DNA from 4 places in the Vibrio diazotrophicus genome. Region 4 is predicted to be linked to each of the others. Evidence: predicted binding sites of a transcription regulator. Region 4 holds the regulator's gene; each other region holds the start of a gene.
What was found. The regulator PurR, encoded in region 4, represses purine synthesis genes. The targets are predictions, from matches to a motif close to TNANGNAAACGTTTNCNTNA.
Positions count from the first base shown of each region.

Region 1: AAGA51_RS00830 (uracil-xanthine permease family protein) is a predicted target of PurR. The motif match lies at 1,506-1,525, and genes of this name have one in related genera.
Region 2: purE (5-(carboxyamino)imidazole ribonucleotide mutase) is a predicted target of PurR. The motif match lies at 1,817-1,836, and genes of this name have one in related genera.
Region 3: AAGA51_RS05870 (phosphoribosylaminoimidazolesuccinocarboxamide synthase) is a predicted target of PurR. The motif match lies at 1,816-1,835, and genes of this name have one in related genera.

Region 1 covers NZ_CP151842.1:181,445-184,613, forward strand. The annotation lists gene AAGA51_RS00830 (uracil-xanthine permease family protein) at 1-1,343, opposite strand, end outside; gene recG (ATP-dependent DNA helicase RecG) at 1,565-3,169, opposite strand, start outside.
Region 2 covers NZ_CP151842.1:44,481-47,649, reverse strand. The annotation lists gene aroE (shikimate dehydrogenase) at 1-31, opposite strand, end outside; gene hemF (oxygen-dependent coproporphyrinogen oxidase) at 159-1,073, opposite strand; gene AAGA51_RS00210 (L-threonylcarbamoyladenylate synthase) at 1,109-1,666, opposite strand; gene purE (5-(carboxyamino)imidazole ribonucleotide mutase) at 1,903-2,388, shown strand; gene AAGA51_RS00200 (5-(carboxyamino)imidazole ribonucleotide synthase) at 2,392-3,169, shown strand, end outside.
Region 3 covers NZ_CP151842.1:1,295,849-1,299,017, reverse strand. The annotation lists gene AAGA51_RS05880 (GGDEF domain-containing protein) at 1-829, opposite strand, end outside; gene AAGA51_RS05875 (50S ribosomal protein L7ae) at 1,362-1,670, shown strand; gene AAGA51_RS05870 (phosphoribosylaminoimidazolesuccinocarboxamide synthase) at 1,998-3,101, shown strand.
Region 4 covers NZ_CP151842.1:2,028,912-2,032,080, forward strand. The annotation lists gene elyC (envelope biogenesis factor ElyC) at 1-8, shown strand, start outside; gene torD (molecular chaperone TorD) at 153-800, shown strand; gene purR (HTH-type transcriptional repressor PurR) at 1,082-2,092, shown strand; cyclic di-GMP riboswitch class I at 2,267-2,365, shown strand; gene AAGA51_RS09260 (TfoX/Sxy family DNA transformation protein) at 2,479-3,066, shown strand.

The DNA.
Region 1 (3,169 bases), 1.5 Mb from region 4:
GGTAGCAGAAGGTTCAACAAAATTGCTGTGATACCGCCAGCGGCGACACCTGTTGAGAAAATGCTTTTCACAAAGTCAGGCATGAACTGCAGAATTTCTGGTTTCTGAGCAATGCCAAGACCCATAGAAAATGACAGAGCCATGATCAGAATGGCTCGGCGATCTAAATCCACACGAGCGATGATGCGAATACCCGCTGCGGCGATAGTCCCGAACATTACGATGGTCGCTCCGCCTAATACCGGTTCTGGAATCAGCTGTACAAAGCTAGCCACTCCTGGGAACAAACCTAGCAGCACTAACATACCAGCGATAAAGTAACCGACATAACGGCTAGCAACGCCAGTCAGTAGAATCACACCATTGTTCTGACTAAAGGTTGAGTTCGGAAAGCTGTTGAATACCGCAGCAAGTGCAGAGTTGAGACCATCTGCCAATACACCACCTTTGATACGCTTCATGTAAACCGGACCTTTCACTGGTTCACCAGAAACTTCAGATGTAGCAGTAATATCTCCGATCGCTTCCAATGCCGTGATTAGGAAAATCAGCACCAATGGAATAAACAGCGACCAGTCGAAACTTAAGCCATATTGCATTGGTACAGGCAGAGCGATAAGCGCTGTGTCACTCATTTTGCTGGTATCAACCATACCCATGAAATAAGCCAAGGCGAGGCCAACAACCATCGCAATCACAATAGACGCTACGCGAATGTATGGGTTGCGAGCGCGGTTAAGCAGAACGATGATGGCAAGAACGGTTCCCGCAAGGGCAAGTTTATCTAGGCTGCCAAAAGTGCCGTCACCCATCGCTGCGTAACCACCACCCATAGAGACTAAGCCTACTTGAATCAGAGTCAAACCGATCAATGTCACCACAATGCCTGATACCAGCGGAGTGATAACGCGCTGAGCGAATTCCAATACACGAGAAAGCAGAATTTCAGCAGAGGAAGCAACAAGGATAGTACCGAAAATAGCGGCCATCATAGTTTGAATATCTGCGCCGCCAGCTTTAAGCGCTAAGCCAGCACCAATGATTGGACCTAAGAAGTTAAAGCTGGTGCCTTGAATCGACAGCAAGCCAGAGCCGATAGGACCAATGGTTCGAATTTGAATGAAAGAAGACACACCTGAGGCAAACAGTGACATGCTGATGATGGTGTTTGTTTCTGCTGCTGGTACGCCTAAACTTTGGCAAATAATAAGGGATGGCGTGATAACAGCTACAAACATAGCTAGCAGGTGCTGAAGAGCAGCGAATAAAGTGTGTGGCAAAGGTGGTCTGTCATTGAGTTGATAGACAAGATCGGACTTACGAGCCGCGTTTTCGGTTGTCATTTTTATTTTCCTAATTGAGTCGTACACAAAAATGCGCTGAATGGGCATTGCTTGTGGAGCAGAATGGTTGTCTGTGATTGCTGTTAATCAGATTCCGCTCTGGAAATTAGTCTTAAAAAATATAAGGCTAAATTTTGCGGCGATTATAGAGTAATAACTGTAAAAAGCAAACGTTTGCTTTAAGTTGGCGCAAAGGAAAATATGATGAATAAATTCAAGGGTTAAGCTTTCGCGTAAACGTCTCGTTCGCCAAGCCAACGATCAATAATTGCGGTTGCGTTTGTTGGGTAGTTATCGTGAATATGACGAGCTATGCGCTGAACTTCTGGAATTAAGCGTTGATCTCGCACTAAATCTGCAATTTTGAAGTCAGCCAAACCGGTTTGCTTGGTACCGAGTAGTTCACCGGGACCACGAATTTCCAAATCTCGTTGCGCGATAACAAATCCATCGTTACTTTCGCGCAGTACACCTAGGCGTTTTTGCGCTGTTTTTGAAAGTGGCGCGTGGTACAGAAGTACACAATGACTGGCAACAGAGCCTCGGCCAACACGACCACGCAGCTGGTGGAGCTGGGCTAAACCAAGTCTCTCTGGGTTTTCGATGATCATCAAGCTTGAGTTGGGAACATCAACACCCACTTCAATCACAGTGGTGGCGACCAGAAGATGCAGCTCATTATTTTTGAATGCCTGCATGACCTGTTGCTTCTCGGCAGGTCTCATTCTGCCGTGAACTAAACCGATTTTGACATTAGGCAGTTTGCGTTGCAGCTCTTCCGCAGTGTCTGCTGCGGCTTGCGCCTCCAAGACTTCTGATTCATCAATCAGAGTACATACCCAATAAGCTTGCTTACCTTCATTCAGACAAGCATTACGTACTCGTTCAACGATATCACCGCGTTTGGTATCCGGAATTGCGACGGTTTGAATCGGTGTTCTGCCCGGAGGAAGTTCATCGATAATTGAGGTTTCCAAATCCGCATACGCTGTCATCGCCAGCGTTCGAGGAATAGGGGTTGCTGTCATGATCAATTGATGCGGATACGCGCCTTGTTTAGCGCCTTTTTCGCGTAGTTCCAAACGCTGGTGGACACCAAAACGGTGCTGCTCATCGATAATCACCAAGGCTAAATGATCGAATACCACGTGCTCTTGAAACAGTGCGTGAGTACCCACTACCATTTTTACTTCGCCACTGGCAATACGCGCGAGCTCGGCTTCTTTGGCTTTGCCTTTGAGTTTGCCTGCTAACCAGCCAACCTTGATACCCATAGCTTCAAACCACTGGCTGAAATTAATGGCGTGCTGCTCTGCGAGCAACTCTGTTGGTGCCATCAAAGCGACTTGGTAGCCGTTTTCAATCGCTCTTGCTGCTGCCAGTGCCGCAACCAGTGTTTTACCTGAACCTACATCCCCTTGGACTAAACGCATCATTGGGTGAGGTTTCGCAAGGTCTGCTTCTATCTCGTTAACCACGCGAGTCTGGGCATTGGTTGGTGAAAAAGGTAATTGTTCCAGCAATTGATTTTTCAGCGTGTCAGAGGCTTTAAGAGGAAGGGCAACATCTTGCTGTCCTTTACTGCGAACTGCCAACATTGAAAGGTTCTGTGCCAGTAGTTCTTCCATAATTAAACGAATCTGCGCTGGATGGCGACCATCATCAAAAAGACTTAAATCGATATCCGATGGCGGGCGATGAATGGTATGCAGCGCTTGCGCCAGAGTTATTTGATGATCGTATAAACCGGATGGAAGCAGTTCTTGCACTGCTGCCTTATCAAGTAGAGATAGCGCCTGATCAGTCAGGTTGCGCAGAGTGAGCTG
Region 2 (3,169 bases), 1.3 Mb from region 4:
ACACCGCATAGTGATCTTTTACAAAAGCCATATCCCTGCCTCTACCAATAAAAAAGGTCGCTGAGTCTGTTACACCCTTCCTACTTGGAGTTGCAGCTTCAAGTAGGAAGGGGACAGTTAACAGTACTTAACGACCCTATCACTCAGTGCAATTTCTGTCACCACTCGCGCGGCACTAAAAACTCATTCAGTTTAGCTTCGCTGCTGCCAGCTTCCGGCTGGTAGTTATATTCCCAGCGAGCGAGTGGCGGCATAGACATCAGTATTGATTCAGTACGACCACCAGTCTGCAGGCCAAAAAGCGTTCCTCGGTCGAAGACTAAGTTAAATTCCACGTAGCGACCACGACGATACAACTGGAATTGACGTTCTCTCTCGCCATACTCGGTTGCTTTACGACGTTCAACAATCGGCACATAAGCTTGGCAGTAACCTTCACCGACCGCTTTGATATAGTCAAAGCACTTATCGAACTCCCAATGATTCAGATCATCGAAGAAAAGGCCACCGACACCGCGAGTTTCTTCTCGGTGAGGAAGATAGAAATAGTGGTCACACCATTCTTTATGCTGCTGATAAACATCATCACCAAACGGTTCACATAACGCTTTCGCGGTTGAATGCCACTGCTGGCAATCTTCAGCAAAAGGATAGAAAGGTGTTAAGTCGAAACCACCACCAAACCACCAAATTGGCTCTTCACCTTCTTTCTCTGCAATAAAGAAGCGCACGTTGGCGTGAGATGTTGGAACATAAGGGTTTTTAGGGTGCATAACTAAAGAGACACCCATGGCTTCAAACTTACGTCCCGCCAATTCAGGGCGATGCGCCGTTGCTGAGGCTGGCATTTGCTTTCCAGTAACATGTGAGAAGTTCACGCCACCTTGTTCAAACACCAAACCATCACGCATCACACGAGAGCGGCCACCGCCGCCCAACTTTTCGCCCGGCTCTCGATGCCACGCATCTTCAACAAACTTGGCACCACCGTCAACATGCTCTAATTGCTGGCAGATTTGATCTTGTAGTGACAGCAAAAACTGCTTTACTGCTTCTTTATTAATTGTCGACATCTTTTGTTCCTTACGAATTCCCATCGCAGAGTGAGTTAGCCCTGTCTTAATACTTGTAGGGTTTTCGCATCGCGAATTTCACTTGGTTTGTTACGCCCGCCAGTTGCGCCACGCAGAATCGCAACCAGTTTGTCGCCAAGCTGCTCTTCAACCTCTTCCGTTGTCATACACGAAGGTTGACCAGTTAAGTTTGCACTGGTTGAGGTTAGCGGTTTACCGTAAGCGTTACACAGTTGTTGAACCAGAGGATGATCGGTCACACGCACTGCGATGGTATCAAACTGACCACTTACCCATTTGGATACTTTACTGCTCGCAGGTACAACCCAAGTGACAGGACCGGGCCAGGTTGATTTGATTTGTTGTAATTGTTCTGCGGTTAACTGGCTTTCATCTATATAAGGAAGCAGTTGTTCGTATGAGGCTGCAATTAAAATCAAGCCTTTCTCTACAGATCTTTGCTTTAGTTGCAGTAACTTCTCGATGGCTTCAGGGCTGTCTGGATCGCAACCCACACCAAAAACACCTTCTGTCGGGTAAGCAATCACTTCACCAGACTGCAATGCATGTAAAGCTTGTTCAAAATTATTCACGAAAACTACCTAATTGAGCTGACTTATTTCTATTTGCGCCCAGTGTACAAATTATCGGTGACTTCGCCTATACCTTAACGAACGGAAGTTCAAACCACCCTTCCATCAACATCGAAGGGTAATTTATGCGCCAACATTTGTTGATTACAACAACGCAATCGTTTGCTTGAAGTAAAAATCCTCGTATAATGCGCGGCGTTCGCTCACCAAAATAAATATGCTTGAAGGAGTTTGAGATGAAAGTCGGTATTATCATGGGTTCCAAATCGGATTGGCCAACCATGAAACTTGCAGCAGAGATGCTAGAGCAATTCGGTGTTCCTTATGAAACGAAAGTAGTTTCAGCTCATCGCACTCCACAACTCCTAGCAGACTACGCAAGCAGCGCGAAAGAACGTGGCCTGAAAGTGATTATCGCTGGTGCTGGCGGTGCTGCCCACCTACCGGGAATGACAGCAGCATTCACTAGCTTGCCGGTTCTTGGTGTACCGGTTCAGTCTCGCGCTCTTTCTGGCTTAGACTCTCTATACTCTATTGTTCAAATGCCAAAAGGCATTGCGGTAGGTACGCTTGCAATTGGTGAAGCTGGCGCGGCTAATGCTGGGCTTCTAGCGGCTCAAATCATCGGTACTTTTGATGAAGAAGTGATGGCAAAAGTGGAAGCTTTCCGCACGGCTCAAACAGAATCTGTACTGGCAAATCCAAATCCAGCCGAGGAATAATTGATGCACGTATTGGTATTAGGTTCAGGTCAGCTTGCACGTATGATGTCATTGGCTGGCGCACCACTTAATATTGAAATTTCTGCGTTTGACGTTAACAGCAAGAATGTCGTTCATCCTTTAACTCAAGCTGTGATTGGTCATGGTTTAGAGCAAGCGATTGAAAAGGCTGATGTCATTACCGCTGAGTTTGAGCATATTCCTCATGATGTGCTTGAAGTGTGTGAACGTAGCGGAAAATTCCTGCCAAGCACTGACTCCATTAAAGCTGGCGGTGACCGCCGACTTGAAAAAGCACTGTTAGATAACGCTGGCGTACGTAATGCAAAGTACACCGTTATTAATAACCGTGAAGATTTCGATACTGCGATCGCGCATGTAGGCGTTCCTATGGTACTAAAAAGTGCTTTAGGTGGTTATGACGGCAAAGGTCAATGGCGTCTGAAGAACAAGGAAGATGCAGATAAAATTTGGCCAGAAATGGCAGAGTGTATTGCTTCTTCTAATAACCAAGCGATTGTTGCAGAAGAATTTGTTCCTTTTGACCGTGAAGTTTCTCTGGTTGGTGCTCGTGGCAAAAATGGCGAAGTTGCCGTTTATCCATTAGCTGAAAACGTGCACGTGAATGGTGTCCTTAGCCTTTCAACCGCTATTGATGCTCCTGAGCTACAAGAACAAGCAAAAGAGATGTTTACCGCTGTGGCAAACAGCTTAGATTACGTTGGCGTTTTAGCTCTAGAGTTCTTTGATGTTCAAGGAAAACTACTGGTTAACGAAATTG
Region 3 (3,169 bases), 730 kb from region 4:
CAGCAGCAATCCCAATGACCTTCCCGTTGTCATTTTGTACGCCATAACGGCGGTAATCCTCGACAATAACTTTAAATGGGCGGCTTAAATCAACACCACTAAATAGCACTCGTTTTCGTAACGCTTGGCGTTGAACCTCAAACTGATAGTTCTCAGCAGTAGTCCTGATTAGGCGTTGCCGTTCTGGCTGGTGTAAATACTGCTCCATTTTTTTTAGCAGTTCGATGTTCTCAGGTTTCGCAGTCACTAGAGAAACTGGCTTTAACGGAAATTGATAGTTGAGCAGTTGGGCATTCATACCCGCTAATGCCATAACTTTCAATTGAACCGCAGAATCGACAACACCTTCCACTTTACCACTGAAGAGTAAATCTTTGGCTTCAGCGATCGTGTTGAACTCAACAACCTGAAGATTTGGGTTTTGCGTTCGCATTAACTCGGCAAACACTGTTCCACTGGGCACAGCGAGCGTTGAAATATCCTTAATATTGGTTTTTGTTGAACTAAAAAGATAAGTGTATTCAAGGTTGGTTGGTGCTGAAAATATCAGGTTCTTTGCTCGCTCATCGGTATAGGTAACGCTGGAAGCAAAATCAACCTCACCAGAAATAACGGCATCTAATCTTGGTGCATATTCAGCAAAACGGACCAGCTCGAAATTTACAGACAGTTCCTGAGCAACTCTTTCTAAAAGAGTTTCAGCAATAATATCTTCAGTACTGATAGCGATACTATAAGTGGATTTGTCAGCCGCAACAGCATTGCCTGTTAGCTTGGCCAACAAACATAAAAATAAGATGAGATGATAAAAACGCTGGACAACTTTCATTCGCTGCTTCGACTCAATGATTACAACAGCAAGTTTAATGAAACAAGGCAGGCCAGCCTATAGAGGCTCTCGTAGGAAAATTCTTTAAATCTTGATGACTCAGGGAAATATAACTGTACAGCATATAAAACCGCTGAATAGTCGCAACTCCAACTTCTTGATAAAAATAGCGATCCAGCGATTAATCCTGTACAGAATTCGTAAGACTAACCGCTGTCACTAACTTCCGCAGAATTTGAATGTACGATTGACCAGTCGCCAAACTCTACTCACTTAAACCACATTTACTTATCAATAAGTTACAAAATCAATCATAACTTTTTGCTCAAATTTCCCACAAAAACACAAATTTCTTCTTGATCAGTATTTGGTTTAATACTACTGTATACACATACAGCATGTATAAAAGGACAGTGTTATGCTAAATAGTGAATTGCTAGTTAACAAATCATTCGGTGTTGAATCAAACGTAACTCGCTTTGGAAATCCAACGAGTAAACATCATTCATTTTCAGCTACGCAAGCTGCAGATATGTTTGTTCGCCTTTCAAGTCTATCCGAGCACAAACAATGGATCCTGTTTACTGGTGAATGTCCGCGTCCTCAGTATCACGAGCTAGCAGCTCACCAAATACATTGCAGTAGAATCATTCATATGAAGCCATCGCAATCGCAATCAGAAATCACCATTGTGATGAAAGCTATCCAATCGGGTAACGCGAGTGCCGTGGTTGCCTCTGGTAACATCGATATCGTTAGCCAGAAACTACTCAAACAAATGGCAACAGAATACCGTTGTGAAGTGTTTTTCCTAGAACCTGCAGCACCACAATTTCACTAATCTCTATCACTGCCTTTTGCCCTCTCGATGAGAGGGCTTTTTCTGCTTTTTCACTGAATGTTTTACATCCCCACTCTCTAGCATTTCATTTTGCGCATGTTTGTATGACTCTATTTTTACACCATATCTACGAACAAAAAGATATTTAAGCAAACGTTTGCTTTTTATATGGCGACATAAAATAGTTCTGGTATGATGCGCGCAGTAATTGATATCTCACCGTGCTTAGATATCTTCTTTCTATACCCGAATCTCTTAGCTCTGCCATTGCGCCAGTCTATAAGTAGGATGGGTATATGACGTTTGAAATAAGATAGGAATGTCTCCATGAGCCTTGCTGACCAAGTTCTTGCCGTCAATGACGATCTCCCAATTCGTACCCATCAGCCTGTTCATAGCGGTAAAGTTCGCTCTGTGTACTGGCTAACTGAAGAAGACAGCCGTCGCCTTATCAAAGAGAAAGGCTATGATGTCGCTGAAGATGCACCACTTGCCATCATGGTGATCAGCGACCGTATCTCGGCGTTCGATTGTATCTGGCATGCTGAAGGCGGTATTGCAGGCGTTCCGGGTAAAGGCGCGGCACTGAATGCGATCTCTAACCACTGGTTCAAACTTTTCAAAGACAACGGTCTAGCAGATAGCCATATTCTGGATATCCCACACCCATTTGTTTGGATTGTTCAAAAAGCTAAGCCAATTAAGATTGAAGCCATTTGTCGTCAATACATCACAGGTTCCATGTGGCGTGCGTACGCAAAAGGCGAACGTGAGTTCTGCGGTATTGAGCTTCCTGAAGGTTTAGAAAAAGACAAAGCACTTCCTGAACTGCTAATGACACCTTCAACCAAAGGCATCCTTAAAGGCATTCCGGGAGTTCCTGAAGCCGACGACGTGAACATCACTCGTAAAAATATCGAAGACAACTTCGCGGCGTTCAATTTCAGCAAAGCGGAAGACATTGCACTGTACGAAAAACTTCTTAAAGAAGGCTTCGGGGTGATTAGCCAAGCACTCAAAGAAATCGGCCAGATTTTCGTAGACACCAAATTTGAATTTGGTTATGTCACTGATGCTAACGGCGCAGAAAAACTGATCTACATGGATGAAGTGGGTACACCAGACTCATCACGCATCTGGGATGAAGCGCAGTACTTGCAAGGCAACATCGTTGAAAACTCGAAAGAAGGCTTCCGCCAGTTCCTGCTAAACTACTTCCCTGACCCAGATATCCTTCTCAACAAAGATCGTATGCCCGAGCGTGAAGCACTGGCACGTGACAATGCTTTACCACTAGAAGCGCTAATGGATATTTCACGCACTTACTTGGGTATTGCTGAGAAAGTTGTCGGCCACAAAATTGAGCTAAGTGACAATCCAAAGCAAGAGATCATCAAGATTCTTGACGAGCAATATGGTCTGATTGATTAATCCTCTGATCAGCAAAAAGGGCGCTTAACTACCAGTTTCCAAAAGAAACTAATTAGTTAAGCGCCCTT
Region 4 (3,169 bases):
ACCAGTAGTAATATTCACACTCTGTTAAGACCCGCCTAGTGCGGGTTTTTTCTTATCTTTACAGCACAATTTCCAAACAAATTAATCAGTAAATTTCATATAAAGCGCAATTATTGCTTAGACTTAGAAAAAGGCTGAACCGGAACTAAGCGATGAAAGAAATTAAAGCATTCAATGACAAACGTGCTGAAATTTATTGGTGGCTTTCAGGTCTGTATACTCATGAGCTCACTACACAAGAGTTAGCACGTTATGATTCCCCAGAGATTCATAGCTTCTTAGCAGGTCTTGGTGAGAATGCGCATTTAGCAGAACCTAGCCAAACGTTCATTTCTGTCCTCGACCGGCTCCTCAAGCAACAGGATGCTCAAATTCAAATAGCCAACAGCTTTGATCATCTATTTTCAAAATGTGATGAAAATTCTGCACTACCCTATGCTTCACTCTATTTTGATAAATCTAAGCTTGTTGATATATCCCCAGCACAAGCGATTGCGGATCTGATGGAACAAAATGGCGTTCATGTACAGAAACAGGCAGATGAGTCTTATGATCATCTTTCTATCGAGTTGGATTTTCTTGGCCACCTAATTATCCGTTCGAATGAACTGGAAAAAGAGCCGCATATGGAGAAAGCACTTCAGTTTCAAGCAGACTATATCCGTAATCATTTACTGAGCTGGGTGCCAGAATTTTCTCTTCATTGCTCAAGTGTGGACAAATTAGGGTTTTATTCTTCAATCTCCGTATTATTAGTTGCTTTTCTACAACTTGATTTACATTACCTTACTGGCGACTGATTCTCGCCGACAGCTCATTTTAGGCAATGAATTGTGACTACCGTTGAGTTTGCGCTTATGATTTGTCGTTGCGAGCTAACCGTTTGCGGTTTAAACTCAACAGCAAAAATATGATTAATCATTATTTAAAACGCAAACCGCTGTTTCAAAGCGGTTTTTGTGTTTTAGTGACTTTAGGCTAGAAGCTTTTCAACTTCGCCGCTGCTGAATCCGGCCAGTAATCGGGTTTGTTTGACCTAATAAAATTTAGCTAAAATCAGCAGTCAAAACAGGACAAATCTATGGCTACGATTAAAGACGTTGCTCGCTTAGCAGGCGTATCAACCACAACCGTATCACACGTTATTAATAAAACTCGCTTTGTAGCAGAAGCAACTCAAGAGAAAGTTCTTGAAGCAGTAAAAGAGCTAAACTACGCACCAAGTGCGGTAGCACGTAGCTTGAAATGCAATACAACACGTACTATCGGTATGTTGGTTACTCAATCCACCAACCTATTCTTCTCTGAAGTTATCGACGGCGTAGAAAGCTACTGTTACCGACAAGGTTATACGCTAATTCTGTGTAACACGGGTGGTATTTACGAGAAGCAAAGAGACTACATTCGAATGCTGGCTGAAAAACGTGTCGATGGTATTCTGGTGATGTGTTCTGACTTCACTCCTGAACTATCAGAAATGCTTAATGCACATGCTGACATTCCAAAAGTTATTATGGACTGGGGTCCAGAAGCGTCTAAAGCCGACAAGATTATCGACAACTCTGAACTAGGTGGCTACTTAGCAACTAAGTACCTTATCGACAGAGGACACAAAGACATCGCTTGCCTCAGCGGCCATTTAAACAAACTGGCTTGCCAGGAACGAATCGCTGGTTTCCGTCGCGCGATGGGCGAAGCCAATCTAGAAGTAAATGATAACTGGATTCTAGAAGGCAACTTTGAGTGCGACACTGCCGTTTTAGCAGCCGATAAGATCATCGCAATGGATAAAATGCCAACCGCAGTGTTCTGTTTTAACGACACCATGGCGCTGGGTCTAATGTCGCGTCTGCAACAGAAAGGTGTTCGTGTACCTGACGATATTTCTGTCATTGGTTACGACAACATTGAATTGGCTGAGTACTTCTCACCACCACTGACAACTATCCACCAACCGAAACGTCGTGTGGGTAAAAACGCTTTCGAAATCCTGCTAGAACGCATTAAAGACAAAGAACACGAACGCCGTATCTTTGAAATGCATCCAGAAATCGTAGAACGCGATACAGTAAAAGATCTCACAAAAGAATAAGTTACACTTAATAGAGCCCTAGAACTTCCTAGGGCTTGCGAGAAGTCTCTCGCAAAATTTTTCGATTGTAATAAAAACAGTAAACATAAAGTTCACTTTCTGAACTAAAATCACATTTAGCGCACATAAATGTGATGCTAATTCAAGTTTTTGATTATTATTTTCAGTCTAGTGTCACGCACAGGGCAAACCATTTGAAAGGATGGGACGCAAAGCCTCCGGCCTAAACCAAACGATGTTCATTCATCACTGGTAGGTAGCGGGGTTGCCGATGGCAAAAATCTATACATGAGTTGACTATTGATTGACATACTTCATGTATTTTTTTGCTATTCTCTCGGACCTGAATTTGGTGGCGTATTAGTTAATACACCGAGACTAACAGCATGGATAAACCAGTACTAAAAGACTCAATGCGGCTTTTTGAGCAGCTAGGATGTGTGAAATCACGTTCTATGTTCGGAGGGTTCGGCATTTTCATCGACGACGCGATGTTCGCTCTAGTGGTTAACGACCGACTGCACATTCGCGCAGATGATCACTCCTCAAAAAATTTCCAGCAACAAGGATATGAACCTTACGTTTATAAGAAACGTGGTTTCCCTGTTGTTACAAAATATTTCGCTTTACCTGAAAATGCTTGGGAAACCCCAGAGCAGATTATTGAAGAGGCGAAACAGGCTTTAGAAGCAGCAAAGCAAGAACGTGAAACTCAAGCGAAAGCGAAACCCGATCGCCTTAAAGATCTGCCTAACATGCGTCTGGCTACAGAGCGTATGCTGAAAAAAGCAGGCATCGATTCTGTTGATATGCTTCAACAAAAAGGTGCACTCGCCGCGTTCAGAGCGGTACAAGAGACTCACAACACAACTGTTGGTTTAGAGTTACTTTGGGCATTAGAAGGTGCAATTGAAGGTAAACACTGGTCGGTGATTCCTCAATCTCGTCGTGACGAGTTAATGCAGAAGCTTTAAGTTAAAAACTTACCTTAAGTTTAAAAGCACTCTTTACGAGTGCTTTTTGTTTTTCAGCAGCTTTCTGTATTTAAGAAAAGTGAACCCAGATTGAAATTAAAAA